Regions from separate parts of the Pseudomonas sp. AC247 genome, predicted to be linked through region 3. Evidence: riboswitches for the same ligand, from Rfam matches in the RefSeq annotation. Region 3 holds a riboswitch; each other region holds the start of a gene.

Region 1 (7,754 bases), 730 kb from region 3:
GATTGAGCGCGACGATCCGTGACGGCGGCGCGGCGTTCCAGGTTTCGCCGCAGTTGCGGTAACTGTCGGCCAATACCGGTGCTGCGCCGAGCAGGGCGGCCAGGCATAACCCAAGCGTTTTCATGGCTGCGCCCTGATCAGCAAATCCTCGACCACCTCACCGCCGACCAGATGCACCTCGACCAATCGCTGCACGTCAGCCTTGCTGTGCACGCCATACCAGCACGTCTCCGGGTACACCGTCAGCACCGGCCCGAGGTTGCACGGAAACTGACAATGCGTGCGGGTCAGCAACACGCCGCCCGGCGTCTCGATGCGGTCATGTTCCAGCAAGTGCCGGCGCAGGGTTTTCCATAACTGCTGGGCACCGCGCTGGGTGCAGCGCGGGCCGGTGCAGATGAACACGTGGCGGGCATGCGCCGGCACGTGCGACCAGTCCGGGTGCGTGTCGACGCCGTCGATGGTTTTGATCTGACTCATCAGAAGCGATACGTGTAGCGCACTTCGGAGGTGAACGGCCGCCCGAGGTTGTCGACGTTGCTCGAACGGCTGGTGACGTAATTGCGGTCGAACAGGTTTTCCACCAACAGGCTGACGCGGTGCTGATGGGCGCTGTCGAGGTAGCGATAGGCGTCGGCATCCACCACCGAATAATGACCGTACTCGACCTGCTTCGAACTGGTGATGTCGCGGATATAACGGATCGCCCCGCCAGCGCCCCACAGGCGATTTTCCGACTCATAACCCACGCGCGAGCGGGCGAAGAAGCTCGGAATGTCATTGATGGTCACGCCCGTGCGCGACTCGGTGAGGTTGCGGGTCATGTCCGCCTGCACACTCCATTGGTCATTGAGCGCCAGTTTGGCGTCGGCCTCGAAACCGCGCATGCGGATCTGCCCTTCACCGTTGACCCACTGAATGTCGTCGAGGGTAATCAGGTCGTCGATCTTGCGTTTGAACAGGGTCACGCTGGCGCTGAATTCGCGGTCGAGCAAAAAACCTTTGTAGTCGAGGCCCAGCTCGGCGTTGCGGCTTTTTTCCGGTTTGAGATTGCGGTTGCCAAGCTCGTCGCCCGGTTCGTTGACGAACAGTTGCTCGGCATTCGGCAGCTTGTAGGCGCTGCCGTATTGACCGCGCAGCGACCAGTTGTCGCTGAGGTCATACAGCGAAGTGAGCATGCCGACCGTGGCGCTGTCGCCGCCGCCCATGGCCTCGTGACGGACGCCGATGCTGGGATGCCAGTCGGGCAGGGCGTCGATCTGCGGGCGCAATTGCGTATAGATCGCGTGGGCTTCGGCCTTGTCGTTGTCAATGATCAGCACATCGTCCTGACCCTTGAACCATTGGTTGTCGCTGCCGAACACCAGCACATGGCCGCCGGGCAGTTCAGCCTTGCCTTCGGCCTGCACGCCCCAGTCAGTGAAACCCCAGTAGTCGTTGTGATTGATGACTTTGGTGGCGCCGCCCTCGACATTGTTGACCCGGGTGTAACGCGTGTCCCAATCGTTGATGTGGCCTTTGACGAAGTAGCTGAAGCGCTCGTTGAGGCTCTGTTCGAACGTCGCGGTAGCGATCTGCTGCACACGGTCGTTGGTGGTGTTGTGATTGTCGACCGGGCGGGCGAAATCGAGTTTGGCGTCGGCGTATTGATAAAACAGCTCCAGCCGCGAATCGTCGCCGAACGACTGGATCGCCTTGCCACCGAACGTGGTGACTTCGTAGGCACGCTTTTTCTCGGTGACGTTTTTCAGGTTGCGGTTGCGATACGGTTGATAACCGTCGGAGACGTTGTGGCTGACGTACGCCAGCAAACCCAGATCGCCAAAACCGTTGGTGAAAATGTTTTCCACTCGCGCGTCTTCGGTGGTGCCGCCGAAGGTGTCGACGCCCAGGTTCACTTCGCCCATGGCTTGGCGCGACTGCGGGCTGCGGGTGACGATGTTGATCACCCCCGACACCGCTTGTGTGCCGAACAACAGGCTCTGCCCACCCTTGAGCACTTCGATGCGCTCGATCGCGTTGGCCGGCAGGGTGTCGAGATAGAGGCCGCCGTACAGGCGATTGTTCAGGCGCACGCCGTCGAGCAGGATCAGCGTGTCGTCATTGTGCCCGCCCAGCAGCGAATAAGTGCCGTAGTCGAACGGGCCGTTTTTCGGCGCGACGTAGAGGCCGGGAATGAACATCTGCATGACCCGGCTGACGTCGGCACTCGGCCCGGCGCGCTCGATCTGTTCGCGGCTGACGATTTCGACTTTGCTGCCGTAATGCGCCATGTCGGCGACGGTGGTGGACTCCACCGACGGGGCGGAAACGATTTGCTGATTGAGTTCCAGCGCCGTGTCGTCGGCCAGCAACAGAGGGCTGAACAGGCAGCCGAACAGAAGGGTTGGAGCAGAGGTGTTGAAAGGTCGAATCATTGTCTTCTCGAAAAGGATCTTCGCAGAAGAGCATGCAGGAGAAGGCATCGCGCACAGCCAATACCGGCCCATGCCCGCCCACCGCAGGATTTTGCCAAACAGACATTTCGGGCCGGTCTCCGGGCTCGCGCGTATCGAGGCTTTCACCTTCCCATGGCCGTCTGGCCACAGTGGTTTGTTGAAAGCATCACGCGCCTACCGTTGCGGGGGCAGCACCGGACTTGTTCGATTCGAACGTACCGGTTTCCCGTTTCACCCCATGCACGGCGGCATGGGACACCTGAAACAGGGCGGCATCTGAACATTCGAAAGACCGTTCGTCAACTTCTGCGCACCTTCGGCAACTACTACGGTGATCCACGCAACTTCATGGTCTCGGTCAAGGCGCGCTTCTGACCTCAGGCCACACCCTCCAGCGCCGCGTGGTCGATGACCACGTTGGCGCGCATTCGATAAAAGCGCAGAAACTCCTCGGCCGGCATCGGTTTGCCGAACAGCCAGCCCTGGCCGTAATGCACGCCGTGGTCGCGCAGGTAATCGCGTTGCGCCGCGGTTTCGATGCCTTCTGCGACGATCTTCAGGCGCAAGCTTTTGGCCATTTCGATGATGTGCCCGGTCACGGAACCGGTCGCCGCATCCTGATCGATGTTGTCGACGAACGACTTGTCGATCTTCAGCACGTCCAGCGGCAACTGCTGCACATGCTGAAGGCTGGAAAACCCGGTGCCGAAGTCGTCGATGGCCGCCAGATAACCGAGCGAGCGCGCCTGATTGACGGTGGCGCGGGCGGCGTCGATATCGACAAAACCGCGTTCGGTGGCTTCCAGCCAGATCTGCTTCTGCTGCACGCCGGCGTTGCGGGCAGCCGCTTCCAGACCGGGCAGGAAACGACCGCTGCTGACATCCCTGGCCGCCAGATTGATGGCCACGTGCAGCTGCCGTTCCTTGACCAGCAGCGGACCGAGGTCGCGCATCACCGCATCGATCACCTGATCGGTGATCGGCAAAATCAGGCCACTGTCCTCGGCCAGCGGAATGAACGCATCGGGGCGCACCAGCGTGCCGTCCGGATGGCGCCAGCGCACCAGTGCTTCGGCGCCGACACAGGCGCCATCGCTGAGGCTGACGATCGGTTGGTAGTGCACGATGAACTCGCGATTGCGCACCGCCAGTTTCAGCTCGGCCAGCGGCGACAAGCGCTGCCGGGTGCGGCGGATGATCAGCAACACCAACACGCCGGCGAGCAAGCCGCCAATCGGCAACAGCAGCATTTCCCGGCGGACCAGCCCCTGCATCAATTCATGGCGCGACAGCGTGGCAATGGCGACCCAGTCGCCGTTGTGTACGAGGGTGTACAGATAACCGTCTTCAAGGCCTGCGTGAGGGCCGGAGTGCACTCGACTCAGAAAATGCTCGGCCCCCGGGCGCGAGGCGCTGACCAGTTGGCCGGTCGCGGTCGCGACCGCCAGATGCAGATCGTCTTCGAGCATCACCTGGAGGAATTGCTCAGGGTCGACCAGCACATTGAACGCTGCATATTGCAGGGCCATCATCGGTTTGGCCGGGACGATGCGTGACTGCACACCGAGCGACACGCGCACGCCATCGGCGCTGGTGAAGTCTTCGCGCCAAGGGACGGCGTGATGACCGACCGGCCCCCAGGAACCGCAGGCGTAAATCTCTTCTTCGACATAGCCGACTGACTTCACCGAGAAGGTGTTGATGGTCAGCAGGCGCATCTCATCGATGCTCTCGGGCGTGCACGGTACCAGGTGGGAACCGGCGATGGCTTTCAGCGCCCCGGCGGCTTCGTTGAACGTGCCATTGGCGCGGCTGGAGGCCACAGCGGCGAGAGTTTCCAGACGCTGCTGAGCAGACGCCAGATTGAGCATCCAGGCGAGGTAGCCCATCAGAATCACTGGCAGCAAGACACACGGAAACCCCAGGAGAATGCTCCCCCAGACGATGCGTTTTTTGTTCATTTGTCGCCACCTTGGCCACAGGCCTGTGACGTGCGCACAGCACGGCTGTATCCAGCAAAGACAGAATACGGCGGTTGCGGTTTGCCGATATTGCTGCAGATCAATGTCGGTGATGAATGGGTTGAGCCTCGGTCGGTTTTGCTCCTTCTTCGGAAATAACTACTAAGGTCTATAGCTGTGATCAGCAGGCAACATTCAAGTGGCGCCGAGCGTGGCCCGTTCGCCGTGGATAACACCTAACAAGGAGGTTTTCATGCAACGTGTTTGCGAGCACTCCATCGGCGGGTTTGCCCCGCATTTGCTGCGCAGTGCCGTGGTGGTCGCCATGGCCAATGCGCTGATGCTGACAGACGCGCAGGCCGCCTGCGGACCGCTGGCGGCGGGTGCCTATAACGTCTCGCAAACCTGTATGCCCGCTGTGACTGTCGATGCGGCGATCAGCACTCAAGCGGGGACGAGCATTACCACCACGGCGGGGTCGTCACTGCTCAGCCGCGGCAACAACGCCAACACCACGCTGACCCTCAGCGGCACGACGATCGACAGCACTCCGCCCACGGCCGCGAACGCGGTGTTTGCCAACGTGATTGGCAGCACCGGCAACGCTGACCTGTCCGTCAATGGCGGTACCAACACGGTCAACGTCGGCGGGAGTGGGCTCGACGCCCTGGCAATCACCAACGCCGGCAGCGGGTCGTCGACGTTCTCGGTCAGTTCCGGCACCACGCTGAATATTCTCAACAGCGTGGTCGGCAACGAGCACGATGGCATCGACATCAACGCCAGCGGCGGCGGTGCGATCAACCTCAGCCATCAAGGCAGCGGGCAAATCACCTTGCTTGGCGGTAACGGCATCTGGACCAAGGCCACCGGCAGTGGCGAGAGCAACGTCAATGTGGGTGCCGGGGTGAGTATTCTGGTGAACAACGACGATGCGTTGTCTGCCGGGCTGCCGATCATCGACGATACCTTGCCGACTGCCGGCATCGGCAATCACGCCGGGGTTCACACCCGAGCGGTCAACGGCAACACCACCGTGGTGAGCGCCGCCAGCGTCCAGGCTATCGGCATGAACGCCTTCGGCCTCTTCACCGAAGGTGGCGCCGGCAATACCCGCCTGACCAATAACGGCACCCTCAGCACCAATGGCCTCAACGGTTTCGGCATTCGTTCCTTTTCCACGGTCGGCAGTATCGCCATCGTCAACAACGGTGCGATCACCACTACCGGCGGTGCCGCCCACGGTATCTACGCCAACGACAACGTCGGTGGCAGCGGGTCGATCAGTATCGACAACAACGCGCCGATCACGGTGGGCAGCACCGCGAATACCGCCGGTTCAAGGGCGATCTACATCATCAAGCGCGGTACCGGCGATGCGACGGTCACCGGCAGCGGCAATCTCACCGTACTGGGCAGCCCCAACACCACGCGGGCTTACGGCATCATCGTCAGCGCTGAAAACAACAACGTGCTGATCGATTATTCCGGCGACATTTTAGCCAGTGGTTTTGGTGCGGGCGGCATTCGGGTCGACTCGACCGGTGGCAACGTGCGGGTCAACTATTCCGGCGACCGCATCGAAACACTGCACAGCAATGCCAACGGTATTTATGTCTCGACCCAGGCGCCGACAGGCACGGTCGACGTCAACGCTGGCGGCACGATCATTACCCATTCCGATGCCGGCTCAGGCGACGGCACCGGCATCGGTTCGTTTGGCATACAGGCGCTGACTTTGGGGGGCAATGTCGGCGTCACGTTTACCGGGCCGCTGATCGATGTCAACGGCGCTGGCGCGGCGATTCTGGCGGGCAATGCCTTCAACGCCGGCAGCGGCGTCGGCACGCTGAACGTCAGTAACAGCGGTGAGCTGATCGCGCGCGGCGATCAGCAGCGCGGTATTCGCACGTTGTCGGTCAGCGGCAGCCAAACCATCGTCAACAGCGGGGCGATCCAGACGCTTGGCGGCAGCAACAGTCAGGGGATTCTTGCGCAGGCTTCAGGCGCGGCGAGCCTTTCGCTGACCAACAGCGGGGCGATTACCAGCAAGGGCAGCGGCTCGTCAGCCATCGACGCGCTGACCGAGGGCGGCACGGTCAGTGTCAGCAACACCGCGACCCTGCAAGGTGGGCGCGCAGACAGCAGCGGGGTGGCCCTCGGCGGTGCGACGCAAACGTTGAACAACGCCGGCACGATCGGCGCGCTCAGCGATGTCGCGGTACGCGCCGATGCGACCACGCCGGGCACGGCGTTTTCGCTGAACAACACCGGGCAGATGACCGGTTCGGTGAATGCGGTGAGCGCCAGCAGTAACGTCAGCAACAGCGGCACCTGGACGCTGCGCAACTTTGTCGACAGTAGCGGTAGCGGCACGCGTGATACCTGGGGTGTTGCCACCGGTGATCTCGGTTCGGCCGGCAACAACAGCATTGATAACAGCGGGGTCATTCGCTTGGCCGCGCAACCGGCGACGGGCATCGCCAGCTTCAGTGCCAGCGGTGCCTATTTGCCCTTGGGCCAGGCAGCCAATACGCCAACACCGGGCGGTGCGGTGCAGGGGCAATTGCTCGGGGTGAGCCGTTTCACTCACAGCGGTACCCTCGACTTGGCAGCTGGCGGGAACACGGTCGGCAATGTCTTGCTGATCAGCGGAGCGAACACGGCCGGCACCGACGGTGGCGGGGTCTTCGTGTCCAACGGCGGCAGCCTGTTGCTCAACACCACATTGAACGGCGGCGGGGTGAACAGTCGCTCGGACATGCTGGTCGTCGACTCGACCATCACCGGCAGCGGCGGCGCCACCGGATTGGCAGTGAGCAATGTCGGTGGGCAGGGTGAGTTGACTCAGGGCAACGGCATCGCTGTCGTCGAACTGCTCAATAAAACCGAGGCGGCCAGCGACCCCAACGCGTTCCGCCTGGCCCGCCGGGTGGTCGCCGGGCCGTATGAGTATCGCCTGCAACAAGGTGCTGAGGACGGCAGCGCCAAGGACACCTGGTACCTGCGCTCGGATGCGCCAATTCCGGACGATCCGCCAGGCCCTGATCCCGAGCCAACGCCTGCGCACGTGCCCAATTACCGGCCGGAAGTGTCGTTGTACAGCGCGGTTCCGGCGCTGGCGCTGGTCTACGGCCGGACGATGGTCGACACCCTGCACGAGCGCGTCGGCGAAGAACGCCTGAATGCCGGCGATCCGTTGCCCAAGGACGATGAGTCCACGCTGGCGCCGTCCATGGGTTGGGGCCGGGTGATCTATCGCAGTGGTAAACAGGATGGCGACACTAAAAACGCCTTGGGCAACACGCCCGAATACAACTACGACCTGACGGCTTTTCAGGTCGGCACTGACCTT
Region 2 (7,754 bases), 1.2 Mb from region 3:
GCTCGCAAGTAATTCCCCCCCGTTGTCGCTGCGTTCGCGGCGACAAACGGTTACGGCAACGGAGTAGACCTAGACTTTACAAGGTGAAGTTAAAGTCTTACTTGAAGTTTGCCGCGTAGCCGCTAGAATCCTGTATCTATATTGATGGCAAACCGCCTGCGTGCTCCGCAGGCGGTTTTGTTTTCTGTCCATCCGGCAGAGAAAGCCGCAGCCAGATCAGGATGTTCTGCTTATGACGATGTCGGCCCGCCTCACTTTGATGCTCTGTGCAGCGCTGCTCAGCGCCTGCGCCAGTCGCACACCGCCGCCTGCGCCGGTAGTTCGCGCGCCGGTCGTGTTCGGCCCCTCTCAATCATTCTCGCCGGCTGCTGAAGACGTGCTGTTTCGCGCGCTTGGCCTGGTTGGTACGCCTTATCGTTGGGGTGGCAATACGCCGGATTCGGGTTTTGATTGCAGTGGCTTGATCGGTTTTGTTTACCGCGACGCAGCCGGTATCTCCCTGCCGCGTTCGACACGTGAGCTGATCGTGATGCAGGCACCGAATGTCGGCAAGGAAGGCTTGCAGACCGGTGACCTGATCTTCTTCGCCACCAATGGCGGCTCGCAGGTCAGTCATGCGGGGATTTACGTTGGTGAAGGGCGCTTCGTGCATGCACCGGCAACGGGCGGCACGGTGAAGCTCGACAGCCTGTCGAAGGCGTATTGGCAGAAGGCCTATCTAAGCGCCAAGCGCGTATTGCAACCTGAGCATCTGGCGCACAACCCATAATCCAACTGCACACAATCCCCTGTAGGAGTGAGCCTGCTCGCGATGGCGTTCATTCAGTCAAAAATGATGTCGACTGATACGACGCTATCGCGAGCAGGCTCACTCCTACATTTGTTTTGGGGCAGGCGCTAAATTATTTGGCAGAAGTTACTCGCCAAACCTTGTTGCCAACATCATCCGCCACCAACAAGCCACCTTGCTGGTCGATCACCACACCCACCGGGCGCCCCAGCGCGTTTTCGTCCTTGTCGAGGAACCCGGTCAGCACATCCACCGGTTTACCGCTCGGCTTGCCGCCGGTAAACGGCACAAAAATCACCTTGTAGCCACTGTGCGGTTTACGGTTCCACGATCCATGCTGGCCGATGAACGCGCCTTCCTTGAACTGCGCTGGCAAGGTGTTGCCTTCGGCGAAGCTCAGGCCGAGCGATGCGGTGTGCGGGCCGACCGCGTAATCCGGGGCGATGGCCTTGGCCACCAGATCCAGATTCTGTGGCGACACTCGAACGTCGACGTGCTGCCCGTAATAACTGAACGGCCAGCCGTAGAAACCGCCGTCCTTCACTGAAGTAATGTAATCCGGCACCAGGTCGCTGCCGATCTCGTCACGCTCGTTGACCGCTGTCCACAGTGCGCCGCTGGTAGGCTCCCAAGCCAGGCCGTTGGGGTTGCGAATGCCCGAAGCGAAAATCCGGTGATTGCCGGTCGCCCGATCGACTTCCCAGATCGCCGCGCGGCCTTCTTCTTTATCCAGGCCGTTCTCACCGACGTTACTGTTTGAGCCGACCGTGACGTACAGCTTATCGCCGTCCTTACTGGCGATGACGTTTTTGGTCCAGTGATGGTTCAACGTGCCGCCGGGCAGATCGGTCACTTTGATTGGCTGCGACTTGATCTCGGTCGCGCCGGGTTCGTAGTGAAAGCGCAACAGGCGATCGGTATCAGCGACATACAAATCATTGCCGACCAGGGTCATGCCAAAGGGCGAATTGAGGTTCTGCAAAAACACCGTGCGCGTCTCGGCCACACCATCGTGATCGGCGTCGCGCAGCAGGGTGATGCGGTTCGGGCTCGGCACGCCGGCCCCAGCCTTGCCCATGACTTTCTTCATGACCCAGCCACGAACGCCGCTGCTGTCGTCGGGTTTCGGCGGTGCATTGGTTTCCGCCACCAGCACATCACCGTTGGGCAGCACGTAGAGCCAGCGCGGATGATCGAGGCCTTCGGCAAATGCCGCGACTTGAGTGCCGACCGCCGCCGTCGGTTTGCCGCCCTCCGGCCAGCCGATCGCCGGGGCGATGTTCACCGTCGGGATCAGGGTCTTGTTCGGTTCGGGCAATTTCGGCGACGGGCCGGTGCCGTCGGTGACTTGCAGGCTGGAGGATTCACCGCAGGCGGCGAGCCCTCCGGCGAGGGCGATGACGAAAACGAGCTGGGGCTTGCGCATTGCTGATCTTCCCTATGAATGCATTCCTAATCATAGAGGAGGTCGCAAGCCCGATGGTTCAACTGCTCAGCCGCGGGCCTCCTTGAACAGCACGGCAATGCCGGGATGATAATTGCCGGCTTCGCTGCGCAATTTGCGGTAGGCGTAGGGGAAATACCAGGCGACCGCGCAGGTGTGTTCCTTTTGCAGGTCGTCGACCATGTCTTGCAGCTCTTCGGGGCTGGCGCTGTGTTGGGCTTTTTGCGGGGCGACAAACAGGCAGCCGAGCTTGAGGTCGCTGGCAAAGCTGATGCGTTTGGCATCGTTGGTAATGTCGAGCAGGGCTTGGGTCAGGTTGAGGTTGGTGACCCGTGGCCAGCGCTGCGTAGCCTGAATGTAAGCGCGATCTTCGGCGCTGGCAATGAACAGGTCGGCGCGGGCATTGCGCTCACCTTCTTCATTCTGTTTGCGCGTGGGCGTGTCGTTCAGGGTGACCAGTTCGGCCATCCACGCCGCTGCCGAGAGCAGGCCGAGATTGGCTTTCTCGTCATGCCAGTACGGTGTGTCGCTGTCGCCGCGTACGGCGTTAAAGCGGTCGATACAGTCAAACCAGCGTTCAAGCAGCGGGCGCAGGAATTCCAGGCGCGGGTTGCTGATGATCATGCCTTGCATCGTCATCATCCTTATTCTTGTGATGGGCTTTTTCGGGAAAAGCATGGCTCTTTGATATCATTTGTATCAGTGTGGCACAAGATTGGCGCCAGATAATTGATCGACGGCAGTTATTCGCCCGATGGCCGCCTCTTTAATTGACGCTCCACCCCCAACCCTCTAACCTTCGCGGCTTGTTTCAGGTGCTCTGTGACCCACGTCGACAGAGTGAAACAGGGAAGCCGGTGAGGGTTGTCTTCAGGTGAAGAACAATCACGATCCCGGCGCTGCCCCCGCAACGGTAAATGAGTAAAAGCTGCGCCTTGAGCCACTGCCTCGACAGAAGCGGGAAGGCGCGCAGCCAGGCCAACGCCGCTCATGAGCCCGGAGACCGGCCTGATCCATCCAGCGGCATCACGGTGGGCGATGCCAGGCTTTTTGCCGTCTATTCTTGTGCCTGCCCGCCGTTATCCAGCCCCAACGGAGAGCTCCCCCATGACTGATTCCCCCGAGCGCGACGAACGCCATCTGGCGCGTATGCAGCGCAAAAAAGCCGTGATCGACGAACGCATCGCCAACTCCCCCGACGAGTGCGGCCTGGTGCTGGTGCTGACCGGCAATGGCAAAGGCAAGAGCAGCTCGGCGTTCGGCATGCTCGCCCGCGCCATGGGGCACGGCATGAAGTGCGGCGTGGTGCAGTTCATCAAGGGGCGTAACAGCACCGGCGAAGAATTGTTCTTCCGCCGCTTCCCCGAGCAAGTGCGCTTCCATGTCATGGGCGAGGGCTTCACCTGGGAAACTCAGGATCGCCAGCGCGACATCGCTGCAGCCGAAGCGGCATGGGCGGTTTCCCGTGAGCTGCTGCGTGATCCGTCGATCGGCCTGGTGGTGCTCGATGAACTGAACATCGCCCTCAAGCACGGCTACCTCGATCTCGATCAGGTGCTCAGCGATCTGCAGGCACGTCCGCCGATGCAGCACGTGATCGTCACCGGTCGCGCGGCCAAGCCGGAAATGATCGAGATGGGCGACACGGTCACCGAAATGGGCATGCTCAAACACGCCTTCCAGGCCGGCATCAAAGCGCAGAAAGGCGTCGAACTTTGAATCAACCACGTCACTGCCCGGCGGTGCTCATCGCCGCTCCGGCCTCCGGTCAGGGCAAGACCACCGTCACCGCCGCGCTCGCCCGTTTGCATCGCAATCAGGGGCGCAAAGTGCGCGTGTTCAAATGCGGCCCGGACTTCCTTGATCCGATGATCCTCGAGCGTGCCAGCGGTGCGCCGGTGTATCAACTGGACATGTGGATGGTCGGCGAGCAGGAGAGTCGTCGGCTGTTGTGGGAAGCCGCTGCCGAGGCGGATCTGATTCTGATCGAAGGCGTGATGGGCCTGTTTGACGGTACGCCCTCGAGCGCGGATCTGGCGCGGCATTTTGGTGTGCCGGTGCTCGGGGTGATCGACGGCACGGCGATGGCGCAGACCTTTGGTGCGCTGGCGCTGGGACTGGCCAAGTATCAGCCGGATCTGCCATTTGCCGGGGTTTTGGCCAACCGGGTTGGCACGTTGCGTCATGCGCAATTGCTGGAAGGCAGCCTTACCGAAGGTCTGCGTTGGTACGGCGCATTGTCGCGCGAGACCGGCATTGAATTGCCGAGTCGGCATCTGGGGCTGGTCCAGGCCAGCGAACTGAATGACCTCGATGTGCGTCTCGACGCCGCAGCCGATGCACTGGCCAGCAGCTGCGAGGTAGCGCTGCCACCGGCCGTGGAATTTGCCGCGCCGGACGTCGTCGCTGTTGAGCCGCTGCTGAAGAATGTGCGCATTGCCGTTGCACGTGATGAGGCGTTTGCCTTCACTTACGGCGCTAGCCTGGATCTGCTGCGGGCGATGGGCGCCGAGTTGAGCTTTTTCTCGCCGATCCGCGATACGCAATTGCCGGAGGCGGACAGTCTGTACCTGCCGGGCGGTTATCCGGAATTGCACCATGTTGCGTTGTCGCAGAACACCGCGATGGTTGCGGCAATCCTTGCACACCATGCGGCGGGCAAGCCGTTGCTCGCTGAGTGTGGCGGGATGCTGTATTTGCTCGATTCGCTGACGGATGTTGAAGGCACTCGCGCTGAGCTGGTTGGGCTGCTCAAGGGCGACGCGGTGATGCAGAAGCGTCTGGCGGCGTTGGCGTTGCAGGCGGTGGATCTGCCGGAAGGTTCGTTGCGTGGGCACACTTATCATCATTCGTTGACGACTACCGAACTGACGCCGATTGCTCGAGGGCTGAGCCCGAATGGTGGGCGCGGCGCCGAGGCGGTTTATCGGGAAGGGCGGATGACGGCTTCTTATGTGCACTTCTATTTTCCGTCGAATCCTGCGGCTGTCGCTGCATTGTTTGCGCCGTCCCTTGAGGACGCTATCGCGAGCAGGCTCACTCCTACAGTGGGCGATGGTGTGCCTGACGAAACGCAATCCCCTGTAGGAGCGAGCCTGCTCGCGATGGGGCCATGACCGACAACGCATTCTCCGAAGCCGAGCGCGAAGCGGTTTACAGAGCCATCGCCGAACGCCGCGACATGCGCCACTTCACCGGTGGCAGCGTCGAGCCGGAGCTGTTGCGCCGACTTTTGGAAGCCGCCCACCAGGCGCCAAGCGTCGGCCTGATGCAGCCCTGGCGCTTCATTCGCATCAGCGACCGAACGTTACGCGGTCAGATCCAGAGCCTCGTCGAAGCAGAACGCATCCGCACAGCCATTGCCCTCGGCGAGCGCAGTGACGAGTTCATGAAACTCAAGGTCGAAGGCATCAACGACTGCGCTGAGGTGCTGGTCGCCGCGCTGATGGATGATCGCGACAAGCACATTTTCGGGCGCCGCACGCTGCCGGAAATGGACATGGCGTCGTTGTCCTGCGCGATTCAAAACCTCTGGCTGGCCTCGCGCGCAGAAGGCTTGGGCATGGGCTGGGTCTCGTTGTTCGAGCCACAGGCACTCGCCGATCTGCTGAAATTGCCGGCAGGCGCCAAACCCCTGGCTGTTTTGTGCCTGGGCCCGGTCAAGGAGTTCTATCCGGCGCCGATGCTGGTACTCGAAGGGTGGGCGCAGGCGCGGCCGCTCAATGAGTTGCTGTATGAAAATTATTGGGGAGTGAGTCAATGAGTGTGGCGTTGTTGAGTGTCGCCGCAGTGGCGCTGGATGCGCTGCTCGGTGAACCGAAACGCTGGCATCCGCTGGTGGCGTTCGGCAATTTTGCCGGGCGCATCGAGCAACGTTTCAACGGCGGTGGTCGTGGCTGGCGCAGCCATGGCGTCACCGCGTGGGTGATCGCGGTGCTGCCGCTGACGTTGCTTGCCACGGCCTTATCATGGGCGCCGTACGTGGGTTGGGTGGTCGAAATTCTCGCGTTGTATTGCGCCCTCGGCATGCGCAGCCTCGGCGAGCATGTCGCCCCGGTGGCCGCAGCGTTGCGCGCGGATGATCTGGACGAAGCGCGCAAGCGAGTCGGCTATCTGGTCAGTCGCCAGACCGATGAACTCGACAGCACCGCCGTGGCCCGCGCCGCCACCGAATCAGTGCTGGAAAACGGCAGTGATGCGGTGTTCGCCGCGCTGTTCTGGTTTGTTGTCGCCGGTGCCCCGGGCGTAGTGCTCTATCGCTTGAGCAACACGCTCGATGCGATGTGGGGTTATCGCAACGAGCGCTTTGAGCGTTTCGGCTGGGCCGCAGCGAAAATCGACGACGTGCTCAACTACATTCCTGCGCGTCTGGTGGCGTTGACCTACGCGCTATTGGGCAAAACCCGACTCGCCTTGAAATGCTGGCGTACGCAGGCGCCAAAATGGGACAGCCCCAACGCCGGCCCGGTGATGGCGTCTGGCGCAGGAGCGCTGGGTGTTGAATTGGGTGGCCCGGCGATTTACCACGGCGAACTGCATGAGCGTCCGCAACTTGGCGAAGGCGCTCCGGCCGATGCCGATTCCATCGACCGTGGCTGGCAATTGGTCCAGCGCGGGGTATGGTTATGGCTGCTGATTCTCTGCGTGGGGGCTGAATTCTATGCTTGAGCACGGTGGCCGACTGCGTAAGGCGGCGCACGATTACGGCATCGCCGAGGCGGACTGGCTCGACCTGTCCAGCGGTCTCGCGCCGTGGCCATTTCCGATCCCGGAAATCCCGCTGCGTGCCTGGGCGCGCTTGCCGGAAACCGATGACGGTCTGGAGCAGGCCGCGTGTGATTACTACGGCGCGACGCAAGTGCTGCCGGTCGCCGGTTCGCAGATGGCCATCCAGTTGCTGCCGCGTTTACGTCGCGCCGGCAAGGTCGGCGTGTTGTCGCCGTGCTATGCCGAGCATGCCGAAGCTTGGCGCCGCAGTGGCTATATCGTGCGTGAAGTGCTGGAACAGGAAGTCGAGTTTTTCCTCGACAGCCTCGACGTGCTGGTGGTGGTCAATCCGAATAACCCAACCGGCCTGAGCCTGACCCCGGCGCGGCTGCTCGACTGGCATGCGCGACTGGCGCAGCGCGGCGGTTGGCTGGTGGTCGATGAAGCGTTCATGGACAACACGCCGCACCTGAGCCTGGCGGCGCATGCGCATCAGGTCGGGCTGATCGTGCTGCGATCGTTCGGCAAGTTTTTTGGCTTGGCCGGGGTGCGGCTGGGCTTTGTACTGGCCGAGCGCAAGTTACTCAAGTTGCTCGCCGAGCAGGTCGGGCCGTGGGCGGTCAGCGGGCCGACGCGGGTGCTCGGGCAGGCCTGTCTGCAAGACACTGAAAACCACACACGCCAGCGGATTCGCAGCGGTGAAGCCTGCGAGCGCCTGGCGACGCTGCTTGAGCGCTACGGCTTCAAACCGCAAGGCGGCTGCGCGTTGTTTCAGTGGTTGATCACTGATCAAGCGCAATCGCTGTACGAATT
Region 3 (7,754 bases):
TCCCGCGTCGCCGGATCCAACAGATACGCGTCTGCCAGCAAAGCGTACTGATGATCGTCGATCAACTGCGTCGTCGCATCAAACGCGAACAGGTTGTCGACCGTCGCCGCCAGTTCGAACGCGCCTTTATAGCCATGGCGCTTGACCCCGTCGATCCATTTCGGATTCGCCGCCCGCGAGCGGATCACCCGGTTCAGCTCTTCCTTCAAGGTGCGAATTTTCGGCAGATCCGGCTGACTGTGGTCGCCGTGATAACTGGCGGCAGTTTCGCCGCGCAACGTTTCGACGGCGGCGAGCATGCCACCCTGAAACTGGTAATAGTCGTTGGAATCGAGCAAGTCGTGCTCGCGATTGTCCTGATTCTGCAGCACCGCTTGCACTTGGCTCAGGCGCTGGACGAATTGCTCGCGGGCGGCCGTGCCTTCGTCGGCACCGCCATAAGCGTAAGCGCCCCAGTTCAGATAGACCTCGGCCAGATCGTCGCGGCTTTGCCACAAACGCCCGTCGATGGCGCCCTGCACGCCCGCGCCGTAGGCACCGGGTTTGGCACCAAAAATCCGCCAACCGGCCTGACGTCGTGCAGTGTCTTCGTCGAGGCCGGATTGCAGCAGCGCCTCGCGTTCCGCGCGCACTTTGGCCGCCAACGGATTGAGATCGTCCGGTTCGTCGAGCGCTGCCACGGCTTGCACGGCGGCGTCGAACAGGCGGATCAGATTGGCAAACGCATCACGGAAGAACCCCGAGACCCGCAGCGTGACATCGACGCGCGGGCGGTCGAGCAGGCTCAGCGGCAAAATCTCGAAATCATCGACACGCTGACTGCCCGTGGCCCAGACCGGGCGCACGCCCATCAATGCCATCGCTTGGGCAATGTCGTCGCCACCGGTGCGCATGGTCGCGGTACCCCACACGGACAGGCCGAGCTGGCGCAGGTGATCGCCGTGGTCTTGCAGGTGCCGTTCTAGAATCAACGTCGCCGATTGGAAACCGATGCGCCACGCGGTGGTGGTCGGCAGGTTGCGCACGTCGACCGAGTAGAAGTTGCGGCCGGTGGGCAGGACGTCGAGGCGGCCACGGCTGGGTGCGCCGCTGGGGCCGGCGGGCACAAAACGACCGCCGAGGGCGTCGAGCAGACCACGCATTTCGGCGGGGCCGCAGGCGTCCAGACGTGGCGCGACGACCTCCCGCAGATTCTGAATGATTGCGCTGACCTCCGCCCAACGCGGTCCCTGTAGGAGTGAGCCTGCTCGCGATAGCGGTGGATCAGGTAAATCTCCAGCGACTGACACTCCGCTATCGCGAGCAGGCTCACTCCTACAAGGGGATTGCAGTGACTGGGAGATCAGTTGGGTGGCGAACAGTTCGAGGCGTTCGCGGGTGTCGCCGGCGGTGCGCCAGGCTTCGTTGCTTTGCGATTGCAGCGCCTCCGGGCGCGGGCCGATCCATGGCTCAGCCAGCGCGCAATCGAGCGGATCGAAGCCGAGTTCGAACGCCTTGGCCAGTGCGCGCAGCAGGCTCGATTGCGCGCCTTTGCCGTCCCCTCGCGGAATCCGCAGCAAGGCCAACAACGTATCAATGCGCAAACGTCCGCTCGGCGACTCACCGAAGATGTGCAGGCCATCGCGAATCTGCGATTCCTTCAGATCACACAAATAGGTATCCAGGCGCGGCAGCCAGATCGCCGCATCGGCGTCACTGTCCAGGCCCGCATCCAGTTGCAGTTCACGATCAATCTGCGTGTCGCGGACCAGTTGCAGGATGTCGCGCTGCAACTCACGGGCACGGCGCGGATCGAGCAGTTGCGCCTCGTAATATTCGTCGGCCAACAGTTCCAGATTGCGCAACGGCCCGTAGGTTTCGGCGCGGGTCAGCGGCGGCATCAGGTGGTCGATGATCACCGCTTGCGTGCGCCGCTTGGCTTGGGCGCCCTCACCCGGATCGTTGACGATAAACGGGTAGATATTCGGCAGCGGCCCGAGCAGCGCATCCGGCCAGCAGTTTTCCGAGAGGCCGACGCCTTTGCCCGGCAGCCATTCGAGGTTGCCGTGCTTGCCGACGTGAATCACGCCGTGCGCGCCGTAGGTGTTGCGCAACCAGAAATAGAACGCCAGATAGCCGTGTGGCGGCACCAGATCCGGATCGTGATAGACCGCGCTCGGATCGACCTGATAACCGCGCGCCGGCTGAATGCCGACGAAGGTCAGGCCGAAACGAATGCCGGCGATCATCATCCGCCCGTCGCGGCACAGCGGATCGTTTTGCGGCGATCCCCAGCGCTCGACCACGGCGCTGCGATTGGCTTCGGGCAACGCGTTGAACATCGCCAGGTAAGCGTCCATGGCCAGGCTTTGCTGGCAGGGCCGCAAGTCAATGGTGTCGAGATCGTTGCTGACGCCGCCGAGCAATTGCTGGATCAACTCGGTGCCGCTATTCGGCAGTTCTGCCGTGATCGGATAGCCCTCGGCCTGCAAGGCGCGAAGAATATTCAGCGCCGCCGCCGGGGTGTCGAGGCCGACGCCATTGCCGATGCGCCCATCGCGGGTCGGGTAGTTGGCGAGAATCAAGGCGATGCGTTTTTCGCCATTCGGCACCCGCGCCAGATCGATCCAGCGCCTTGCCAGTTCAGCGACAAAATCCATACGCTCAGGCTGCGCGCGATAGCAGACCACATCGGACTGACTGCGCTCGCTGCGCCAGGCCAGATCCTTGAAGCTGATCGGCCGGCTGATAATGCGCCCGTCGAGTTCCGGCAAGGCAATGTGCATCGCCAGATCACGCGGGCCGAGGCCCTGCTCACTGTCGCGCCAGCCGGGCTCGTTGTCTTGCGCGCAGATCGCCTGAATCACCGGAATGTTGCGGCGAAACGGCCGCAAATGCGGCGCTTCAGGGCTGGATTGAGCGAAACCGGTGGTGTTCAATATCACCCCTGCCTCGACTTCATCCAGCCAATCCTCGACCACCGAGAGGCAGCCGGGCTCTTTCAAACTGGCCACCGCGATCGGCAGCGGATTAAGCCCCGCCGCCTGCAAACGCTGGCAAAAAACATTGATGAACGCGGTGTTCGCCGCTTGCAAATGCGAGCGGTAAAACAGCACTGCCGCAACCGGTTGCTCAGGCCGCCATTCGGCTTGCCAGTCACTCAGTGCAGCGGTGTTTTTAGTCGGGTGGTAAATCGCCGTGCGCGGCAGGGTTTGCGGCTCGTTCCATGCGTAATCGCGGCCGAGCCAACGGCTGGCCATGCAACGGAAGAAATCCAGTGCGTTGCCCAGGCCGCCTTGGCGCAAGAACTGCCAGAGCCGGTCGCGATCTTCGGCGTTGACGGTGCTCAAGTCGCTGAGCTCCGGATCGGGCCGATCATCACCCGGCACCAGAATCACCTGCACACCGCGCTCGGCCAACTCGATCATACGCTCGACGCCATACCGCCAATAGGCGATGCCGCCGTGCAGCGAAATCAGGATGACCTTGGCGTGACGCAACACTTCATCGACGTACAAGTCGACCGAAGCGTGATTCTGCACCTGCATCGGATTGGCCAGACGCAGGCTCGGATAATCCTCGGGCAACTGCTGCGCCGCTTCGGCGAGCAGCGCCAGGCTGGAATCACCGCTGCACAGGATCACCAGCTCGGCGGGGGTTTGGCCAAGGTCGGCAATGTTGTCATCCGAGACGAAACCGCCGGGCTGAGTCCTGAGCAGGTGCATGGCTTAAACGCTGAGCGCAGCGCGCAGTTGCGCTTCGAGTTGCGCCGCGTCGAGTTCCTGACCGATCAACACCAGACGCGTCACGCGCACTTCCTCGGCGCCCCACTGACGGTCGAAATGCTTGTCGAAACGCGTGCCCACGCCTTGGATCAGCAAGCGCATTGGTTTGTTCGGGATAGCGGCGAAACCTTTGACACGGAGGATGCCGTGCTTGACCACCAGTTGCGTCAGGGCGTCGAGCAGCAGGCTTTCGTCGGCTTGCGGCAGTTCGATGGAGATCGAGTCGAAAGCGTCGTGATCGTGGTCATCGTGATCGTCATCGCCATCACCGTGGTGGTGATCGTGATGGCTGTGACGGCTGTCGATGTGTTCTTCGGAACCGGCGCCGAGGCCGATCAGCACGTCCAGCGGCAGACGACCGTTGCTGGCCTCGATGATTTTCACCGCCGGAGGCAACTCTTCGGCGACTTCGGCACGTACGCGAGCGAGGTCTTCCGGGCTGGTCTGGTCGGCCTTGTTGAGGATCACCAGGTCGGCGCTGGCCAATTGGTCGGCGAACAGTTCGTGCAGCGGCGATTCGTGATCGAGGTTCGGGTCGAGTTTGCGCTGCGCATCGACCTGATCCGGGAACGCGGCGAAGGTGCCAGCGGCCACGGCCGGGCTGTCGACCACGGTGATCACTGCATCAACGGTGCAGGCGCTGCGGATTTCCGGCCACTGGAAGGCTTGGACCAAAGGTTTCGGCAGGGCCAGGCCCGAGGTTTCGATGAGGATGTGGTCGAGGTCACCACGACGCGCGACCAGTTCGCGCATCACCGGGAAGAATTCTTCCTGAACGGTGCAGCACAGGCAGCCGTTGGCCAGTTCGTAGACGCGACCAACCGCTTCTTCTTCGCTGCAGCCGATGGTGCATTGCTTGAGGATTTCACCGTCGATGCCCAGCTCGCCAAACTCGTTGACGATCACCGCGATACGACGGCCCTGCGCGTTGTCGAGCATGTGCCGCAGGAGCGTGGTTTTGCCCGAGCCGAGGAAGCCGGTGACGATGGTGACGGGGAGTTTGGCCAGTGTTTTCATCGGTATGCCCTTTGGCAAGCGGCGGGCATACGGGACGAGAACCGGCAGCGCGCGTGCGTGCCTGGAGAGTTCGCCACCGGATCACCCCGCCCGGTTGTAGTGAGAATCTGTGACGAGGCAGGTCTCCTGGCTGACGGTGTTCAGGCGCGAGGCCTGGCGTTTGCTGCGCCTTCCCGCGGGCTCATCGATTGAGCTGGCAGTGGCGTGGCAGCGAACATCACCGTTCACAGTTGCGGGGGCAGCCGCGGCATTGACCGCGTTCCCTTCTTAGCTTCGGCGTGGGCCGAAGAACCTCGAAAGCGCAAGGCTACGCATCGGTTGGTGGTGGGTCAATGGGCGTTGAGTTTTGGTATTGGGGGCATATCCGTTGCTGCGGGTGCTGCCGCTGGCGGTTTCGCTCTTACAGCGAGTCACCTTTTCCAAACGCCGAAAAGGTAACCCAAAAGGCTTTGCCCCGGCGTACGGCACTTCGCTGAGGCTCAGTGTTCCCTCACTACGGTGTCCATCCGGGGGCATCGCCTACGGTTTGCTTCGCTGCACCTCCTCTCGATGTGTGCGGCTGCGCCGCACGGCGCTGCGCGCCTGCCCCCCGGATGGACACCTACGCTCGGCCTGCCGAAGGGGCAAAAGATCAAAAGCCAGAGCCAAAGCAGATCAAAAGATCGCAGCCTTCGGCAGCTCCTACAGGGGATTGCGTCGAAAGGTGGGTAGGCTGCCAGCCTGCTTTCGCCAGCGAACAAAAAGCACAGCCGATAACCCATGTAGGAGCTGCCGCAGGCTGCGATCTTTTGATCTTGCTCTTAAAAGATAAAGTCAAAGGATCGCGGCCTTCGGCAGCTCCTACAGGTGATCGCATCGGAAAGTATGTTGTCATCGCGAGCAAGCTTTGCTCCTACGAAAATCAAAAGCGGAACACCCACGCTCCTCACCACTCAACAGGATGAGCGTTAGCTCGGCTGCGGCTTTTGATCTGTAAGGCGACGTCGGAAGGCTGAGTGGAGGGATTGATCCGGGCGTGGGAGCGCAGCGACCGTTTGGCGCAGCCAAACACAGCGAGAGGAGGTGCAGCGAAGCAAACCGTAGGCGCTGCGCCCGGATCGATCCCGGAGCGAAGGGACCCCGAGCCCCAGCGAGCGGGCCGCACGTAGGAGCAAGCCTTTTCGGTTACCTTTTCGGCGTTTGGAAAAGGTGACCCGCCGTAAGGGCGGAACCCTAAGACGCCGTTACCGCAGCAACGGATCCACCCCAAAAAATTGACTAAAAACCCAACCCCATGCTCTCCTACACAACTTGTTACGGGTGCCCTTCACAGGGTGAAACGGGAAACCGGTGAATCATGTGCTTTACTCAAGCCCATGTCAGTCCGGTGCTGCCCCCGCAACGGTAAGCGAGCGAAGCGTCAAAACCACTGTGCCCGTACGGCATGGGAAGGAGACGCTTGCAGGTCGGCCTGACGCCAACCCCTCGTGAGCCCGGAGACCGGCCCGCAACACACAGCTCGCACCTCGTGCGTCGCTGAACATAACAAACCCGCGGTGGGCGGGCGCTGTTCGAACCTCTGCGAGCCCGACCCGCAGGGGTTTTCATGCGCTCGATTCACCCGCTGACACTCCAGAGGGAAGCGCCATGTCGATCATCAGCAGCACCGGCAGCAACACGGACAAAATCACCAGCAGCGCCACACTGAGCCAACGCCTGAGCGCCGCGATCTTCGCGTCGATCCTCGGCGCCAGCCTGGTCTACTTCGCCGGCTTCTCGCACATCGAAGCGGTGCACAACGCCGCCCACGATACCCGCCACAGCGCCGCGTTCCCGTGCCACTGAGACCTGCCGACATGATCAAGCGTATTGCGCAAACCGCAGGGTTCACCGGTCTTCTGGCCGCCCTGCTCCTCACCCTGCTGCAAAGCTTCTGGGTCTCGCCGCTGATTCTTCAAGCGGAAACTTTCGAAAAAGCCGAACCCATCGCCGTGCATGAACACGCCGAAGGCGCCATGGCCGGCCACACCCACGACGCCGAAGCCTGGGAGCCGGAAGACGGCTGGCAGCGCGTGGTCTCGACCACGGGCGGCAATCTGGTGGTAGCCGTCGGTTTCGCCCTGATGCTCGCCGGCCTTTACACCCTGCGCGCACCGACCAAAACCTCGCAAGGCCTGCTCTGGGGCCTGGCCGGCTACGCCACGTTCGTCCTCGCGCCGACTTTGGGCCTGCCGCCAGAACTGCCGGGCACCGCGGCCGCTGATCTGGCTTCGCGACAGATGTGGTGGATCGGCACTGCCGCGTCGACTGCCGTCGGCCTGTCATTGATCGCGTTCAGCCGTCACTGGCTGATGAAAGTCCTCGGTGTGGCGATTCTCGCCGTGCCGCACGTGATCGGCGCCCCACAGCCGCAAGTGCATTCGATGCTCGCCCCTGAAGCATTGGAAGCGCAGTTCAAAATCGCTTCGCAGCTGACCAACGTAGTGTTCTGGCTGACCCTGGGCCTGATCAGTGCCTGGTTGTTCCGCCGCAAAAGCGCTGGCCAATACCACGCATGACAAATGACAGCGCAGCGCCGACCTTTGTGGTCGGCCTGGGCTGCCAGCGCGGCTGCCCTGCCAGCACGCTGCGCGCGTTACTTGATCAGGCGTTACAGGCACATCGCATCGAGCTTCATGCGGTCAAGGCTCTGGCCAGTATCGACCTGAAACGCGATGAACCCGGTTTACAGGAACTCGCCGCACAACTGGCGTTGCCATTGCTGTACTTCAGCAGCGAGGAATTGGCCAGTTACCAAGAGCGACTCAGCCATCGTTCCGAGATCGCTTACGAACGCACCGGTTGTTACGGCGTTGCCGAAAGTGCTGCGCTGGCCCTCGCCGAACAGTTGATTCAGGCACCGGCAAAACTGCTGATTTCCCGGCAAAAATACGCCCAGGCCACCTTCGCATTGGCCGGCGCCGCGTAAAAACCCGATAATCCCCGCCATCGATC

What was found. Region 3 has a riboswitch for cobalamin ahead of cobW (cobalamin biosynthesis protein CobW). Riboswitches for the same ligand answer to the same signal wherever they lie in the genome.
Region 1: linked by a shared signal. The riboswitch ahead of ACZZ0B_RS09210 (TonB-dependent receptor plug domain-containing protein) and the one ahead of cobW (cobalamin biosynthesis protein CobW) in region 3 are both predicted to bind cobalamin.
Region 2: linked by a shared signal. The riboswitch ahead of cobO (cob(I)yrinic acid a,c-diamide adenosyltransferase) and the one ahead of cobW (cobalamin biosynthesis protein CobW) in region 3 are both predicted to bind cobalamin.

The regions. Positions count from the first base shown of each region.
Region 1 is NZ_OZ409829.1:1,977,694-1,985,447, forward strand. It holds gene ACZZ0B_RS09200 (ABC transporter substrate-binding protein) at 1-124, opposite strand, end outside; gene ACZZ0B_RS09205 ((2Fe-2S) ferredoxin domain-containing protein) at 121-480, opposite strand; gene ACZZ0B_RS09210 (TonB-dependent receptor plug domain-containing protein) at 480-2,417, opposite strand; cobalamin riboswitch at 2,511-2,716, opposite strand; gene ACZZ0B_RS09215 (EAL domain-containing protein) at 2,816-4,399, opposite strand; gene ACZZ0B_RS09220 (autotransporter outer membrane beta-barrel domain-containing protein) at 4,653-7,754, shown strand, end outside.
Region 2 is NZ_OZ409829.1:3,886,781-3,894,534, reverse strand. It holds gene ACZZ0B_RS17550 (C40 family peptidase) at 1-12, shown strand, start outside; gene ACZZ0B_RS17545 (C40 family peptidase) at 233-769, shown strand; gene ACZZ0B_RS17540 (PQQ-dependent sugar dehydrogenase) at 903-2,216, opposite strand; gene ACZZ0B_RS17535 (hypothetical protein) at 2,283-2,867, opposite strand; cobalamin riboswitch at 3,031-3,260, shown strand; gene cobO (cob(I)yrinic acid a,c-diamide adenosyltransferase) at 3,342-3,953, shown strand; gene ACZZ0B_RS17525 (cobyrinate a,c-diamide synthase) at 3,950-5,350, shown strand; gene bluB (5,6-dimethylbenzimidazole synthase) at 5,347-5,997, shown strand; gene cbiB (adenosylcobinamide-phosphate synthase CbiB) at 5,994-6,902, shown strand; gene cobD (threonine-phosphate decarboxylase CobD) at 6,895-7,754, shown strand, end outside.
Region 3 is NZ_OZ409829.1:2,711,362-2,719,115, forward strand. It holds gene cobN (cobaltochelatase subunit CobN) at 1-3,704, opposite strand, end outside; gene cobW (cobalamin biosynthesis protein CobW) at 3,708-4,781, opposite strand; cobalamin riboswitch at 4,881-5,092, opposite strand; cobalamin riboswitch at 6,062-6,283, shown strand; gene ACZZ0B_RS12455 (CbtB domain-containing protein) at 6,408-6,605, shown strand; gene ACZZ0B_RS12460 (CbtA family protein) at 6,617-7,318, shown strand; gene ACZZ0B_RS12465 (cobalamin biosynthesis protein) at 7,315-7,728, shown strand.